One region of the Micromonospora inyonensis genome, then DNA from elsewhere that is predicted to be linked to it. Evidence: riboswitches for the same ligand, from Rfam matches in the RefSeq annotation. Region 1 holds a riboswitch; the other holds the start of a gene.
What was found. A riboswitch is a leader RNA that binds a small molecule or an ion and turns the genes downstream of it on or off. The one in region 1 is predicted to bind cobalamin.
Positions count from the first base shown of each region.

Region 2: another riboswitch for cobalamin. It lies ahead of GA0074694_RS13935 (FecCD family ABC transporter permease); the one in region 1 lies ahead of GA0074694_RS24240 (energy-coupling factor ABC transporter permease).

Region 1 is NZ_FMHU01000002.1:2,195,088-2,202,212, forward strand. Features, by position in the region: gene GA0074694_RS24230 (ABC transporter permease) at 1-504, opposite strand, end outside; gene GA0074694_RS24235 (ABC transporter substrate-binding protein) at 471-2,039, opposite strand; cobalamin riboswitch at 2,189-2,358, shown strand; gene GA0074694_RS24240 (energy-coupling factor ABC transporter permease) at 2,389-3,069, shown strand; gene GA0074694_RS24245 (energy-coupling factor ABC transporter substrate-binding protein) at 3,066-3,383, shown strand; gene cbiQ (cobalt ECF transporter T component CbiQ) at 3,383-4,129, shown strand; gene GA0074694_RS24255 (energy-coupling factor ABC transporter ATP-binding protein) at 4,126-4,968, shown strand; gene GA0074694_RS24260 (cobalt-precorrin-6A reductase) at 4,965-5,777, shown strand; gene GA0074694_RS24265 (hypothetical protein) at 5,900-6,268, opposite strand; gene GA0074694_RS24270 (SCO6880 family protein) at 6,255-7,125, shown strand, end outside.
Region 2 is NZ_FMHU01000001.1:3,071,758-3,078,882, reverse strand. Features, by position in the region: gene GA0074694_RS13955 (hypothetical protein) at 1-505, opposite strand, end outside; partial or broken gene GA0074694_RS13950 (SDR family NAD(P)-dependent oxidoreductase) at 504-746, opposite strand; gene GA0074694_RS13945 (IS110 family transposase) at 985-1,509, opposite strand; gene GA0074694_RS13940 (alpha/beta hydrolase) at 1,846-2,385, opposite strand; cobalamin riboswitch at 3,004-3,187, shown strand; gene GA0074694_RS13935 (FecCD family ABC transporter permease) at 3,232-4,266, shown strand; gene GA0074694_RS13930 (ABC transporter ATP-binding protein) at 4,263-5,096, shown strand; gene GA0074694_RS13925 (ABC transporter substrate-binding protein) at 5,093-6,166, shown strand; partial or broken gene GA0074694_RS13920 (transposase family protein) at 6,326-6,915, opposite strand; gene GA0074694_RS13915 (helix-turn-helix domain-containing protein) at 7,119-7,125, opposite strand, start outside.

The DNA.
Region 1 (7,125 bases):
GGTGGCCCGCAGGGCACGGTCGAACCACCCACCGCGCCGGTATGCGGCAAGGGTGCCCAGCACCAGGCTCGCCACCAGGACCAGGGCGAGGGCGAGGGCAACCAGCAGGAGGGTCCATCCGGCGCGGGCGGCGAGCACCGACGCGACCGGCTCGTGCCGGCTGGTCGACCAGCCCAGGTCGCCCCGGAGCAGGTTGCCCACCCAGCGGGCGTACTGCACCGGCAGCGGGTCGTCGACGCCCCAGTTGGCCCGGATCTGGGCGAGGTTCTCCTCGCTCGCGGTGAAGGCGGCGGCACCGGCGTACTGCTGCGCGGGGTCGATCGGCGAGGCCGCGCCGAGCGCGAACATGCCGACGCTGGTGACGGCGAGGATCGGCACGGCCACCAGCAACCGGCGGCGGACGACCGCACCGGCGCCCGCCAGCCGGCGGGGACGCCGAGCGGTCGGGGCCTTCGCCGGAGCGGGCGCGGTCACGATGTCCTCGTCCAGGTGTGGATGTTCCACCAGAGGCTGTTGGCCACGTCGTGCTCGTGCGGCTCCACCCGGGGGGTCACCCCGCTGACACCGTCGCGCACCACGTAGGTGTGCTGGAGATAGGTCAGGAACACCCAGGGCAGATCGGTGGCGAGTTGCTTCTGGAACGTCGCGTACGCGGCCCGGCGGGCGGCCGGTTCGGCGTTGGCGCGGGCGTCGCGCAGCGCCCGGTCGACCACCGGGGAACGGTAGGAGCCGGGGTTGAAGAAGCCCTGGCCGGCGAAGGTCGACGTGAACAGCTTGAAGGAGACGAAGTCCGGGTCGTACGGTGTGCCGAACCCCATGACCAGCGCGTCGGTCCCCATCCGGGGGGTGATCGCGTCCCAGGTGAGCCCCTCGGGAGTGATCCTGATGCCGACCTTCCGCGCGTCGGCGGTCACCGCCAGGGCGAGTTCCTTGCGCAGGCTGTCGGCGGCCGGGTACATCAGGGAGAACGCCGCCTGGCGGCCGTCCTTGACGCGGACGCCGTCCGGGCCGGGCTTCCAGCCGGCCGCGTCGAGGGCGGCGGTGGCGGCGGCCGGGTCGGCGGCCGGTTTGCCGGCGATGGACGGCTCGGCGAACTCCGACGTCGGCGGGATCGGCCCGAACGCCGGTTCCCCGGCCCCGCCGAGCACACCGGCCACCATCGCCGAACGGTCGACCGCCGCGTGCAGCGCCTTCCGCACGGCCGGGTCTCCGGTGACCGGCCCGCCCATCGGCAGCATGACGCCCCGGTAGTCGGCGGTGGGAACCCGCTGCACCTGGTAGCCGGCCCGCCCGTCGAAACCGACCGCCAGTTTCGGGGCCAGCTCGGCGACGTCGAACTCCCCTGCCCGCGTCCGCTGGGCGCGGACGTTGTCGTCGGGGACGAAGGCCACCACCACCCCGGAGTTGGCCGGTCGGCCGCCCCAGTACCGCTCGTTGGCGGCGAGCACCAGCCGGTCGCCCGGGGTCCAGGAGGTGACCCGGTACGGGCCGGTGCCCACCGGCCTGCGGTTGAACGCGGCCTTGTTGACGTCCTGCCCGGCGAGGGCCTTCGCCGGCACGATGCCGAGCGCGAGGCGCTGGAGGAACGGCGCGTAGGCGTACCGGAGGGTGAAGACCACGGTCGACGGGTCGGGTGCGGCCACGGAGGCGAGCATGTCCAGGTCGGACCGGAGCGTCGAGTCGACCTTCGGGTCCAGCACCGCCCGGTAGGTGAAGGCGACGTCCTGCGCGGTCAGCGGACTGCCGTCGTGGAAGACCACCCCGTCGCGCAGCTTCGCCGTGACCGTTCTCCCGTCGGCCGACACGGTCGGCAGATCCCGGGCCAGGGCCGGCACGAGCTGGTTGCGGGCGTCGCGGGCGACGAGGCCGTCGAAGATGAGCGAACCGCCGTCGACGCCGTAGTTCAGCACCGGGTTCAGCGTGTCCGGCTCGCCCGCCGTCGCCACCACGAGGGTGTCGGCACCAGCGGCCGTGGAGGTGGCTGTCGGGGTCGAACAGGCGGACAGGGCGAGAAGACCGGTGGCGACCATCGTCACCATTCGCGCAGACCCCAAGGGGCTCCTCTTTCCTGGTCGACGACGTGCCGCGGTGGCCGACGCACCGCAGAGGCCATCCTTACGCAGTTGCCAATGATGTGCAACAGCGGCCACGGAGGGACGGGCCGCTTGCCCCGCCGGGTGGCGGGTCGATAGCCTCTCGCCGTCAAGGTGCTCGGGAAGCCGGTGGAAGACCGGCGCGGCCCTCGCCACTGTGACCGGGGAGTGACCTCCGACTTGCGCCACTAGGCCGACGGCCTGGGAAGGCCGGGGGAAGCATCGATCCGGGAGCCAGGAGACCGGCCTTGATGCACGGATCTCGTCCACGAGGTGCTGGAGAGGAAGGTCTTCGATGCACATCGCCGAGGGGTACCTACCCCCGGTGCAGGCAGCGGCATGGTTCGCAGCGTCCGCACCCTTCGTCGTCCACGGCAGCCGGGCTCTGGTCCGGCAGGTCCGGCAGGACCCCGAATCCAAGTTGCTGCTGGGAGCGGCGGGTGCCTTCACCTTCGCGCTGTCGGCCCTCAAGATCCCGTCGGTGACCGGATCCTCGTCCCACCCCACCGGCACCGGCCTCGGCACGGTGCTGTTCCGGCCCCCGGTGATGAGCGTCCTCGGTGGCCTCGTGCTGCTGTTCCAGGCGGTCCTGCTGGCCCACGGCGGGCTGAGCACCCTCGGTGCCAACGTCTTCTCGATGGCCGTCGTCGGCCCCTGGGTGGCCTACGGCGTCTATGTGCTGACCCGCCGCCTCGGCGGCGGGCTCGACGTGGCGGTCTTCCTGGCCGCCGCGCTGGGCGGCCTGGCGACCTACTGCGTCACGAGCGTGCAGCTCGCGTGGGCGTTCCCCGACCCGGCGTCCGGTTTCCCCGGCGCGGTGGCGAAGTTCGCCGGGATCTTCGCTGTCACCCAGATTCCCCTCGCGATCAGCGAGGGACTGCTGTCGGTGCTGGTGGTACGGCTGCTCACCCGGGTCAGCGGAGACGAGCTGCGGCGCCTCGGCGTGCTGCGCGAGCCCCAGGAGGTAGCGGCGTGAAGCGCTTCGGACGGGTCAACCTGTTCCTGCTGCTGGTGGTGATCGCGCTGGCCGCGGCCCCGCTGCTGCTCGGGCTCGGCGGATCGGCCGAGGAGCCGTTCGCGGGCGCCGACGCCCAGGCGGAGGAGGCGATCGTCACCGACCACCCGGACTACGAGCCGTGGTTCTCCGCCATCTACGAGCCGCCCTCCGCCGAGATCGAGTCGGGCCTGTTCGCCCTCCAGGCGGCGGTGGGCGCCGGCTTCCTCGGCTACTACTTCGGGGTCGCCCGCACCCGGCAGCGGCTGCGCGACACCAACGCCTCCGCCGACTAGTGTTCGCCCTCGACGTCGCCGCGCACACCGGTCCCTGGCGGCTACGGCACCCGGGCGAGAAGGCACTGCTGGCGCTGGGCCTGCTGGGCTGCGCGGTGATCCTGCCCACCTGGCCGGGAGCCGCGTTGGCGGGCAGCGCCGCCGCGCTGCTGCTCGTCGGTCCGGCCCGGGTGCCCGTGCCGGTGCTGTTGCGGGCGGCCCGGATGCCGGCGCTGTTCATCGCCACCTCCGCGCTGCCCCTGCTGGTCTCCGTGCACTCCCCGACCCGGCTCGGCTGGAACCCGGCCGGGGTCGGGGTGGCCGTGACGACCACCGGCCGGGCGGCGGCGGCCCTGCTGTGCCTGCTGCTGTTCAGTGCCACCACTCCCCTCTCCGACGTCCTGCCGAGGCTGGTCCGGCTCGGCGTGCCGTCGGCGGTGACCGAGGTCGCCGCGCTGACGTACCGGATGCTGTTCCTGCTGGTCGACAGCGTGCGTGCGGTACGGGAGGCGCAGGCGGCGCGGTTGGGCTACCGGACCTGGCGCACGACGTACCGGTCCCTGGCCGGGCAGGCCGGGGCGATCTTCGTCCGGGCCTTCACCCGGGCCCGCCGGCTCGAGGAGGGCCTGGCGGTACGGGGCTACACCGGCTCGCTGGCGGTGCAGGTGGAGGTCCGACGGCTCTCCCCGCCCTTCGTGGTCGCGACCGTCGCACTGCTGACGGCGATCGTCACGCTGACGGTCCTCTCGGGTGGACGGTGGCGATGACCGAACCGCTGCTGCGGATGTCCGGGGTGGACTTCGCCTACCAGCCCCGCCAGCCCGTGTTCACCGGTGTCGAGCTGGCCGTCCTGCCCGGCCAGCGGCTGGCCGTGGTGGGGCCCAACGGCGGCGGGAAGACCACCCTGTTCCGACTCGCGGTCGGCGCGCTCGCCCCGGACGCCGGGCGGATCGAGGTGGCCGGCAGCCTCGTGCGCCGCACCCGCTCGGGCCTGCTGGAGCTGCGGCAGCGGGTGCAGCTGGTGCTCCAGGACCCCGACGACCAGTTGTTCTCCGCCAGCGTCCGCCAGGACGTCTCGTTCGGGCCGGTGAACCTCGGCCTGGACCCCGGGCAGGTGCGGCAACGCTGCGACGAGGCACTGGCCGCGTTGCAGGTCACCGCGCTGGCCGACCGTCCCACCCATCTGCTGTCGTACGGCCAACGCAAGCGGGTCGCCATCGCCGGGGCGGTGGCGCTCCGGCCGGAGCTGCTGATCCTCGACGAGCCGACCGCCGGACTCGATCCGGCCGGCGTGGAGGCGCTGCTGCGTACCCTCGACGACCTGCACGCCGCCGGGACCACCATCCTGGTCTCCACCCACGACGTCGACCTCGCGTTCCGGTGGGCGGACGAGGTGGTGGTCGTGGCCGGCGGCGGGGTGCGCCGGGTGCCGACCACCGAGGCGCTGGCCGACCCGGATCTGCTCGCGGCGGCGCGGCTGACACCCGCCTGGGCTCCCCTGGTGCACCGGCTGATCGACCGGTTGCCCCACCTGTCCCGGGCCCGCCCCCGCTCCGCCGCCGAACTGGCGGCCCTACTGGCGACCACCGAAGAAGGGGCCGTATGACCCGCGACGACAATCCCGACCCGACGGTCCCCGACCGCCGTGAAGCGCGCCGCGTCCCGGGGCGGCTGCTGCTGATCCTCGGCGGGACGGCCGAAGCCCGCGCCCTCGCGGCGGCGGTGACCACCCGGCCGGACGTCGCGGTCGTCTCCTCGCTGGCCGGGCGGGTGGCCGAGCCCCGGCTGCCGGTCGGTGAGGTGCGCATCGGCGGTTTCGGCGGCGCGGCCGGCCTGGCCGCCTGGCTGGAAGAGCACCGGATCGACGCGGTGGTCGACGCCACCCACCCGTACGCGGCCCGGATGCGGGTCTCCGGCATCGAGGCGGCCGCCACGGCGGGCGTGCCACACCTGCGGCTGGAGCGTCCGGGCTGGACGGCCCAGCCCGGCGACCGCTGGCACCGGGTGCCGAACCTGCCCGCCGCCGTCGCGGCACTGCCCACGTTGGGGTGGCGGGTGCTGCTGACCACCGGCCGGCAGAGCCTGGCCGCGTTCGCTCCCCTGGCCGACCTGTGGTTCCTCGCCCGGGTGGTGGACGCCCCGGACGAGCCGGTGCCGGCGCACGTACGGCTGCTGCGCAGTCGTGGCCCCTACACCGTCGACGGGGAGACCGCCCTGATCCGCGAGCACCGCATCGACGTGGTCGTCACCAAGGACAGCGGTGGCGCGCTCACCGAGGCGAAGCTGACCGCCGCCCGGCACCTGGGCCTACCGGTGCTGATGATCGACCGGCCCGCGCCGGCCACCCCGCCCGCTACGGTGACCACCGTCGACGACGCCGTGCGCTGGCTGGACCGGCACCTGCCCGTTGGGTGACCGAGGCTTCGTGGCTGGCTGAGGTGTGATCCGCTCGGCGTGTCGTATACCTGAGCTGCCACAGAGAGGTCGGCAGGAGTCGACAAGCGTTTGTCAGTTGATTCAGTCACGACGTCTGAGGGCTATTCGTCCTCGCCCGTTTCGTCGTCGGACCGGTCACGGGTGCGCTGCTGTTCGATCAACCATTGGGCGACCGCCCGCTTGCCCGCCCGAATGTTGAGGTAGTCCTGCGCGTCGACCTTGCCACCGCTGTACTTGTCCACAACGGCGACCACCTGCTCGGGCGGAACAGTGAAGTTCTCCAGAAACAGCAGGCCGTACACCCGCCGGCCCTCGTGCTTAAGGCCGAAGCGCCTCCTGATCCGCACACCAGGCGCCACCCGGATCTCCAACATCGGATTCTTCCAGTCGTTGCCGATCTTCACCGCCGTCACCATCTCCACCGAACTCCACGGCAGCCGCGTTGTGGCGCCCCGCGTGCGAACAGTCATCCCCGCCTCGTCGACGATCGCGTGGTGGCTGGCGCGGGCCCGCCGCCACCACGTGTACGTGTCCGGGGTGGCGTCCCGGGTCACCGCCGCGCACCAGCTGCCCGGGGTGCTGGCCCGCTCCGAGGTGTACGAGGTGGAGACCGGACGGTCCGGGCTCGTCGCGGTCGTCGTGGTGCCGCAGAGCCGGCACTACACCGTCACCCTGCGGTGCGCGCCCGAGGGCATGGACCTGGTCGACCAGGCCGTCATCGACGCCCGCGTCGGGCACCTGGCGTCCTGGCTGGCGGCCCTGTCGCGTGAGCCGCAGCTCGTGCAGGCACAGGTCACCGTCGAGACCACCCCGGACCCGGGCACCCGCCTGGCCGCCGAGGTCACCGCCACGTCTCGACCCGACGCCCCGTCGCTGGCCCTGCAGGTCCTCGACGACGTCGTACGCTCATATCCGGCCGGGTCGGCGGCCGTCGACACCCGCGTGTCGCTGACCTACACCGCCCCGCCCGGCCGGTCGATGTCGCACGAGGACGTCTGCCGGGAGGTCGCCGCCCGGCTGCCGCACCTGCACGCCGGGCTGACCGGCGCCACCGGCGCCGGCATCGTGCCGATGTCCGCCCGCAGCCTCGCCGCGGTGGTGCGCGCCGCCTACGACCCGGACGCCGCCCTGGACCTCGCCCGCGACCCGCAGCTCACCCCCGACTGGACGCAGCCCGGGCCGGTGGCCACCCGGGAAAGCTGGGACTCCTACCGGCATGACTCCGGGGTGTCGCGCACCTGGTGCATGGTCGAGGCCCCCCGTGGGGTGGTGTACTCGCGGCTGTTCGCCCGGCTCACCGACCCGGACCCGCAACTGCTGCGCAAGC
Region 2 (7,125 bases), on a different contig from region 1:
CCAGGGACAGCATCGCCCACTCGGCGGCCTTCGCCGGTTTCTGATCCCGGTTCCGGCCTTCTGGGTCGACCTGCACGGTGCGCCACGGCGTCTCCTCGGCCACCGCCCAGACGTGCAACTCGTGCTGCTCGGGTGGGTCGTCGTCGGTGCGGACGGTCTCGTCCAGGCGGTCGCGTGCGTGCACCCGCACCCGGATCAGCCCACGCGGGACGGCGACGTCGGTGAGAGCCTCCGCGACTCCGCCCATCAGGCCGACGACTGACAGCCGGCCGCTGGGACTCCAGAGGGTCGCCTCACTGATCGCGTCCCAGCCGGTGTCGATCCCCGCCGAAGGCTCGGGCAGGACGCGGACGCGTGCCTCGACCCAGCCGGTGTGTAGGCCGCAGAAGCCGTTGGACTCGCTCGGCCCGCGGACGTGCAGCAGGTCGTCGCCGAGGGCGTAGATGCCCATGCCGGAGGCGCCCGGCCCGGCGGGCACGATGTACTGACAGTGACTGACGAACACTGGCGGCACGGTCCACTGCAGCGACTACTGCCGCCGGGTCGGCGCTGTCGGCCTGCACGGTGATCGCCCTCCGCCCCACCGCTAAGATCTGGTCCACCACGTCCTCGGCGCGTTGCTGATTCTGCTGGAACGTCAGTGCCACATCGGCGCCGTCCTTGGCCAGGCGCAGGGCCACCGCGGCGCCAATGCCACGACTACCACCTGTAACGAGAGCTACCTTGCCGTCAAGTGCGTTGTTCATAGAGGAAAGCCTGGTCGGCCAAAGGCCAGCCGTCTGGCGGTGATCAGACGACGCGTTCGCGTTTCCGGCACCCACGGCCCCATGCCCGGTGGCAACCGACCGCACCGCCGCATCCTCTTCTGGCTCCCCTCTGTGTCAGACACCGCCGGGAGGAGAGTTCTATCCTGGGTCTCGGTGGGTCCGGGAAGTGACTTCTCCGAAGAGCCGGCTGGGGGGATGGGAGTCGGTCACGCTGGAGTCAGTAGTCGTTCCCCGTTGTCCTCCCGGGCCCGCCGCCGTCGCCACCGCGTCGCTGATCATGCAGCTGGGACACCATCCGGGTGTGGTCCTCACCGAGCGAGCGGCGCCGGTCGACCAGAATCCGCAGCAGGGCCAACTGCTCATCGTTGACCACCGGGCGCAGCCCGGCCATGCGGGTGCCACCCAGCGCGATGGAGTGGGCGTCGGTGGCGTCGGTCTTGCGGCCCTGCCCGGTGGCGAACACCCGCGCCCTGGCGGACAGCTTCGGCGGGACGTCGACGGCCTGCTCGCCGTCGGCCAGTAGCCGGTTGGCGATGTGCCGACCGATGCCCTGGCAGCCCTCGATCGCCCAGACCCGGTTCGGCCATTGGGTGGCGTACTTCCTCATCGCCGTGTAGCCATCCCGGTCGGTGTCGAACCGGCCGCCGCCGACGACGGTCTCGTCGCCGGCCATGACCTCGATCGTTGCCGAACGCTTGTGCGGGTCCATCCCGATGACCACACGATCTGACGTGCCACTCACCGCGTCCTCCGATGCTCGATCCACCTGGGTTGTCGAGCCGGGAGGGCAACGCTACTTCGAGCCGAGCAAACCCCTCTTGAGCCTCTCCCCGCCCTGGGGCGACGCCCGGGTCGCGCAGGCCAAATGAGAGCCACACGACCAGCGTGGGCAGCCGCAATGAGAGCGACAACCCGGGCGCCTCGACCGAAGCCTGGCCGGGCAACGGTCGCAGGTCAATGAAACAAGTAGCCGCGATGAAGGTGCGCCGGCCGTTGATGTAGTCACGGCCGGGAAGGATTCTTTCTACCCTGGCCTCGGTGCTGTCCATGCCGTCGGCAGTCGGGAGAGCGGTGCCGACTATGGGAGCTGAGACAGGAATTCTTCGATCGCTGTACCGACCTCGCCGAGGGCTTGCGTGTAGGCCCGTAGCGGTCCGGGTGGCCGCAAGCCGTGATCGCCGCCGGTGATGGTGACGACCCTCTTGCTCGTTGCTGCGGCGATGTCAGGTAGCCAGCTGCGGTCGCGGGTCCCCCCGACAAGAAGTGCGGGCGCCGGGTTTCGGCCGATCGCCTCGGCGATGACCTCGATATGCAGAAGCGGCGTCAGCCAGATCGCTGGGAGTTGCTGTTCGGCCGCGAGCATGGCGGCGTGGGTGCCGAGCGACTTTGCGATGATCACGGGCTGCGCGGCGGGCGCCGCGCTGGCCAACCGGTGTAGTGCCGCAGAGACGTGCGCCCGAACGAATGGTTCCGGCCCGATGTCCAGCAGACCCTTCGGGACGGTCCAATTCACCGTCTCTACTGGTATGTCGCGGTCGGAGAGCGCCTCGCTGGCAAGGTCGAGCAGAGGGGCCTGCGGACCGTAACGGCCTCCGGGGACGATGACTCCAGCGATCACTCGATAACTGTAGCGACCGGAACGCAGCGCTTCACTGTCATGCCACGTCGGTGTCCTCATCGCCGGCCTGGTCGAACATCCGGCGTGCCTGGTCGATGGCCGACCGCGCCTGCTCGCTTGCCCCAACCCGGGCCAGAGCCCGCGCCCGGCCCGCCGCCGCCAGCGCACCCGACGGCGAGGCCGTCGGAGTTACCGCCAACGCCGCCAGGTCAGAGCCATTATTGCTGGTGCGCCGCCAGGGACTCGAACCCCGAACCCGCGGATTAAGAGATGAACATCTATCGACTCGATGGGTCCACCTCTGTCGCTTGAGTCCATCTACTCGCGGTCAATCCCCAGATTCGCCCGCACGACGTGCCGCTCAGTCCACCAACTGTTGGCTCGTCCATCGCGCTGGAGCACCCATGGAGCACCCGGTGACAGCGGGCGTCAGGCGCCGTGGACGTGTGTCCAGTCGCACGCCTTGGCGGACACGGTCGTCCGGTACGTGGCCGCAAACGAGCCGCTTTTTGGGGACAGGCAAGACTGGACCTCGTCACTGGACGGTTGTTTCGCGTTCGCGGCAGTAGCGACCGATTCAGGGTGAGGTCCTCGGTGGCGGAGTCCGCCTGGTGCGGGTACTATCCCGGTCGAGTCGACCGCATCCTGAGGGATGCCAGGGAACTCCGGTGAGATTCCGGGACTGGCGCGCAGCGGTACGGGCGACGGCGGCACGATTTCGCCACTGGAGAGTACTTCTCTGGGAAGGCCGTGCCGCCGGTTGACCCCAAGTCCGAAGACCTGTCGGCTCACATGCTCGTCGATGGACTCTCGCGATCAGGGTCTCCAGACTTGAGAGGCCGCATCATGCCCCGGCGTAGGCTGCCGTTCTGGCCGCTGTTATTCGTGCTGGCCGTCGCGTCGGTCCTGAGCGTGATCGCCTCGCTGGCCTTCGGTTCCGAGCGAATCCCGCTCACCGAGGTCGTCGCGGCGGTCACCGACCGCTTCTCCGGCGAGCCGGCCGGCCGCTGGGATGTCATCGTCTGGGAACTGCGCCTGCCCCGCGCGCTGCTGGCGCTGGTCGTGGGCGCGGGCCTGGCGATCGCCGGGGCCGGCATGCAGACCCTGGTACGCAACTCACTGGCCGACCCCTACCTGTTGGGTATCAGCTCGGGCGCCTCGGTGGGTGCCACCGCGGCCCTCACCACCGGCGCGCTTGCCGGGCTGGGCCTCTACGCAGTCTCGACCGGGGCGCTGCTGGGGGCGGTCGGATCCGCGCTGCTGATCTGGCTGATCGCCACCGCGCAGGGTGGACTGACCCCTATCCGGCTGGTGCTCTCCGGCGTCGTCCTGTCCTCCGGGTTCTCAGCGATCGCCTCGCTGCTGGTCTTCCTCAGCGACGATGCGCGCGCGGCGAACTCGGTGATGTTCTGGATGCTGGGTAGCGTCGGCGGAGCCACCTGGGAAAAGCTTGTGATACCCGCCGCGTTCGTCGTCGTTCTCGCGGCCGGCTTGCTGGTTGTGCATCGCTGGCTCGACGCGCTGGCCGCCGGGCCGGAGACGGCCGCGGCTCTCGGGATCAACGTGGCCGCGTTGCGTACGGCGCTGTTCGTGATCCTGTCCGTGGTCGTCGGTGTGCTGGTGGCGGTCAGCGGGGGAGTGGGGTTCGTCGGGCTGATCGTTCCGCACGCGGCCCGGCTGATGGTGGGCGCCCGGCACCGGGTCGTCCTGCCGGTCGCGGCGGTGGCGGGTGCGATGTTCCTCGTCTGGGTCGACGTGCTGGCCCGGGTGATGGTGCGACCGCAGGAGATTCCCCTGGGCGTGGTGACAGGCGTGCTCGGGGCGCCCCTGTTCCTGCTGCTCATGGGCCGAGGTTCGTACCGGTTCGGTGGTGACCGATGACCCCCGCCCTACGCCTGCACGACGTCTCCGCCCGGATGGGCGGCCGTACCGTGCTGCGTGGAGTCGACCTCGACGTCGCCGACGGCAGCCGGCTCGGCATCGTCGGGGTCAACGGCGCCGGGAAGACGACGCTGCTGCGGGTGCTGGCCGGAGTGCTGCGCCCCAGCTCCGGAACCGCGCTGATCGCCGACGGGCGGGGCGGACTGATCGATCTGCGGCGGCTCCCGAACCGGGAACGCGCCCGGCAGCTCGCCTACGTGCCTCAGGAGGACGTGACGACCTCCGAGCTGCGGGTCGGGGAGATGGTCACCCTCGGCCGGGTGCCGCAGACCCGTCCCTGGGCCCGCGGTGGCCGCGCCGAGCGCGATCTCGTGCTCGACGCCCTCGACGCCGTCGGACTGGCCGGCCGGATCGACACCGTCGCCGACCAGCTATCCGGCGGCGAGCGGCGCCGGGCCGTCCTGGCCCGCGGCCTGGCCCAGCAGTGCCCGACGGTGCTGCTCGACGAGCCGACCAACCACCTCGACGTCGCCTGGCAGCTCGACCTCCTGGAGGTCTTCGCCACACGCGCCCGAACCCTGGTGGCCACCGTGCACGACCTCGATCTCGCCCTGCGCTTCTTCGACCGGCTGGCCCTCGTCGGCTGGCGCGCGGGCAGCGACCGGACGTCGGAGCCAGCGGGCATCGTCGCCGTCGGCCCGCCCGCCGAGGTGCTCGGCGCCCACCACGTCGAGACGCACTTCGGCGTCGGCTCCGTTCAGGTGCCCCACCCCGACCTCCCGCAGCACCATCTGCTCATCCACCCCCGGAAGGACACCTCACCGGCATGACCGTCTTCCCACCCGGCCGTACCCGTGTCACCGCTCTTGTGCTCGGCTTGTTCACCCTCACCGCGTGCACCTCCGGCGAGGCCGGATCGAGCGCGGCCACCGGTGCCATCACCGTCCAGAACTGCGGGCAGGACGTGAGCGTCGACAAGCCCGTCACCCGGCTGTACGCGTACGACGGCGGCATCATCTCGATCGTGCTGTCCGTCGGCGCACGCGACCAACTGATCGCCGTCACCGGGATGGACCAGGACCGGGACGTGATCGAGCTCGCCTATCCCGAAGCCCGGATCGATCAGCTGAAGGAGGTCGGGGACGAGCACCCCACCCTGGAGAACGTCCTGGCGGTCAACCCGGAGATGATGTTCGCCGGCTACGGATACGGGTTCAGCGAGTCCCGCAACCTGATGCCTGAGGACCTGACGACCCACGGCATCAAGACCTACCTGCTCAGCGAGACCTGCAAGCAGGACAACGGCGCTCGCGGCACGATGGACGCGTGGACCGCGCTCACCACCGACCTGCGCAACGTCGGCACGCTGACCGGCCACCGCGAGACCGCGGACACCGTCGTCGCCGACATCGAGAAGCGGCGGACGGCGCTGGCCGCCGCACCCAGGGGCGGGAAGCCGACCGCGTTCCTCTTCGACTCCGGGACCGACGCCATCTTCACCTCCGGTTCGTACGGCGGCCCGCAGGCCATCTTCGACGCCGCAGGGGTCACCAACGCCACCGCCGACGTGAAGGACACCTGGACCGAGGTGGGCTGGGAGCGGCTCGCCGCATCGAATCCGGACGTCATCTTCTTCGTCGACTACCCGGGACAGTCGTACCAGCAGAAGGTCGACACCTTGAAGGCCAACCCAGCATCCCGCAACCTCAAGGCGGTCAAGGATGGGCGGTTCGTCAACCTGCCGTACGCCATGTGGGTCTCCGGCCCCCTCAACATCGACGCGGCCGAGTGGGTACGCGAAGCGATGGAGCATTTCGGCGTCGTCCCGAAGTCATCGGTCTCGCCGACGCTCGACATCCGGCAGCTCAGCAAACTGCCCGGCAACGACTGGCTCAAGTGACCGCCCGCAGCTTGAGTCCGGCGCGGGGAGCGCGCAACCTGCCGACAAGCACGCCAGGCCCGCGATGGTCCCCGTATACCCCCCGAAAACCCCTGCTGAGTGGTGACTAAAGGACGTCTCGTAACTCGGTGAACGCCTGGTCAGACAGCGAACCGGCGTTCAGCCAGCGAGGATGATGTTGTGGAGATGGGCGATGCCCGGACGCGGTGTCGGCGAGGGTGTGGGCGGCGCGGCGGTGGTCGCGCAGGACCTTGAAGCCCTTCATTCGGGCCAGGGCGTGTTCGACCTGCGCGCGGACGGTGCGGTGCTGCTTGTTCAGGTCCTTCTTCCAGTCGGGTAGCTCACTGCCGTCGGTGGGCTTGCGGTAAGGGATGATCACCTCGGGGTTGCCGCGCGGTAGGCGCCGTCGGCCATGACCGGCCGTCCGGCCAGCTTCTGGTCGATGCCGCTGGTGCGGCAGACGAGGGTGTCGTTGCGGTTGCCGGGCTGTGGGTCGCCGAGGGCCACAACCAGGCGGGTGTGGCGTCAATGGCGACCTGCAGCAGGTTCGTCGAGTAGCGGTAGTTCTTACTCGGGGCGGCCAGACGGCGGTCCCGGGTCGGGATCAGGGTGCCGTCGACGACGGTAATCTGGTCGACCCTGCGCCAGCGTCCCGGGGTCAGGGCGAGTAGCGGGCCGAGGGTGTCGATGACCCGGTGGGCGGCAGAGTGCGACACCCCGAACAGCGGGCCGATCGGGCTTGTCAAGTTTTCGGCCCTGTCTCACATTCGGTGGTGACGGAGAGTCGTGAGGGTCATTGACACTGGCGTGAGGGCTGTCGATGAGCTTGTGCGGCCGGTGTTTTCGGGTCTTCTTCCGCTGGTCGTAGAGGGTGTGACCGACGAGGGTGAGCGGATCGCGGGGGGCCCGGACGTCGCAGGACACCGCGGCCTGAACCACTCAACCCCGCGAGTCAACCA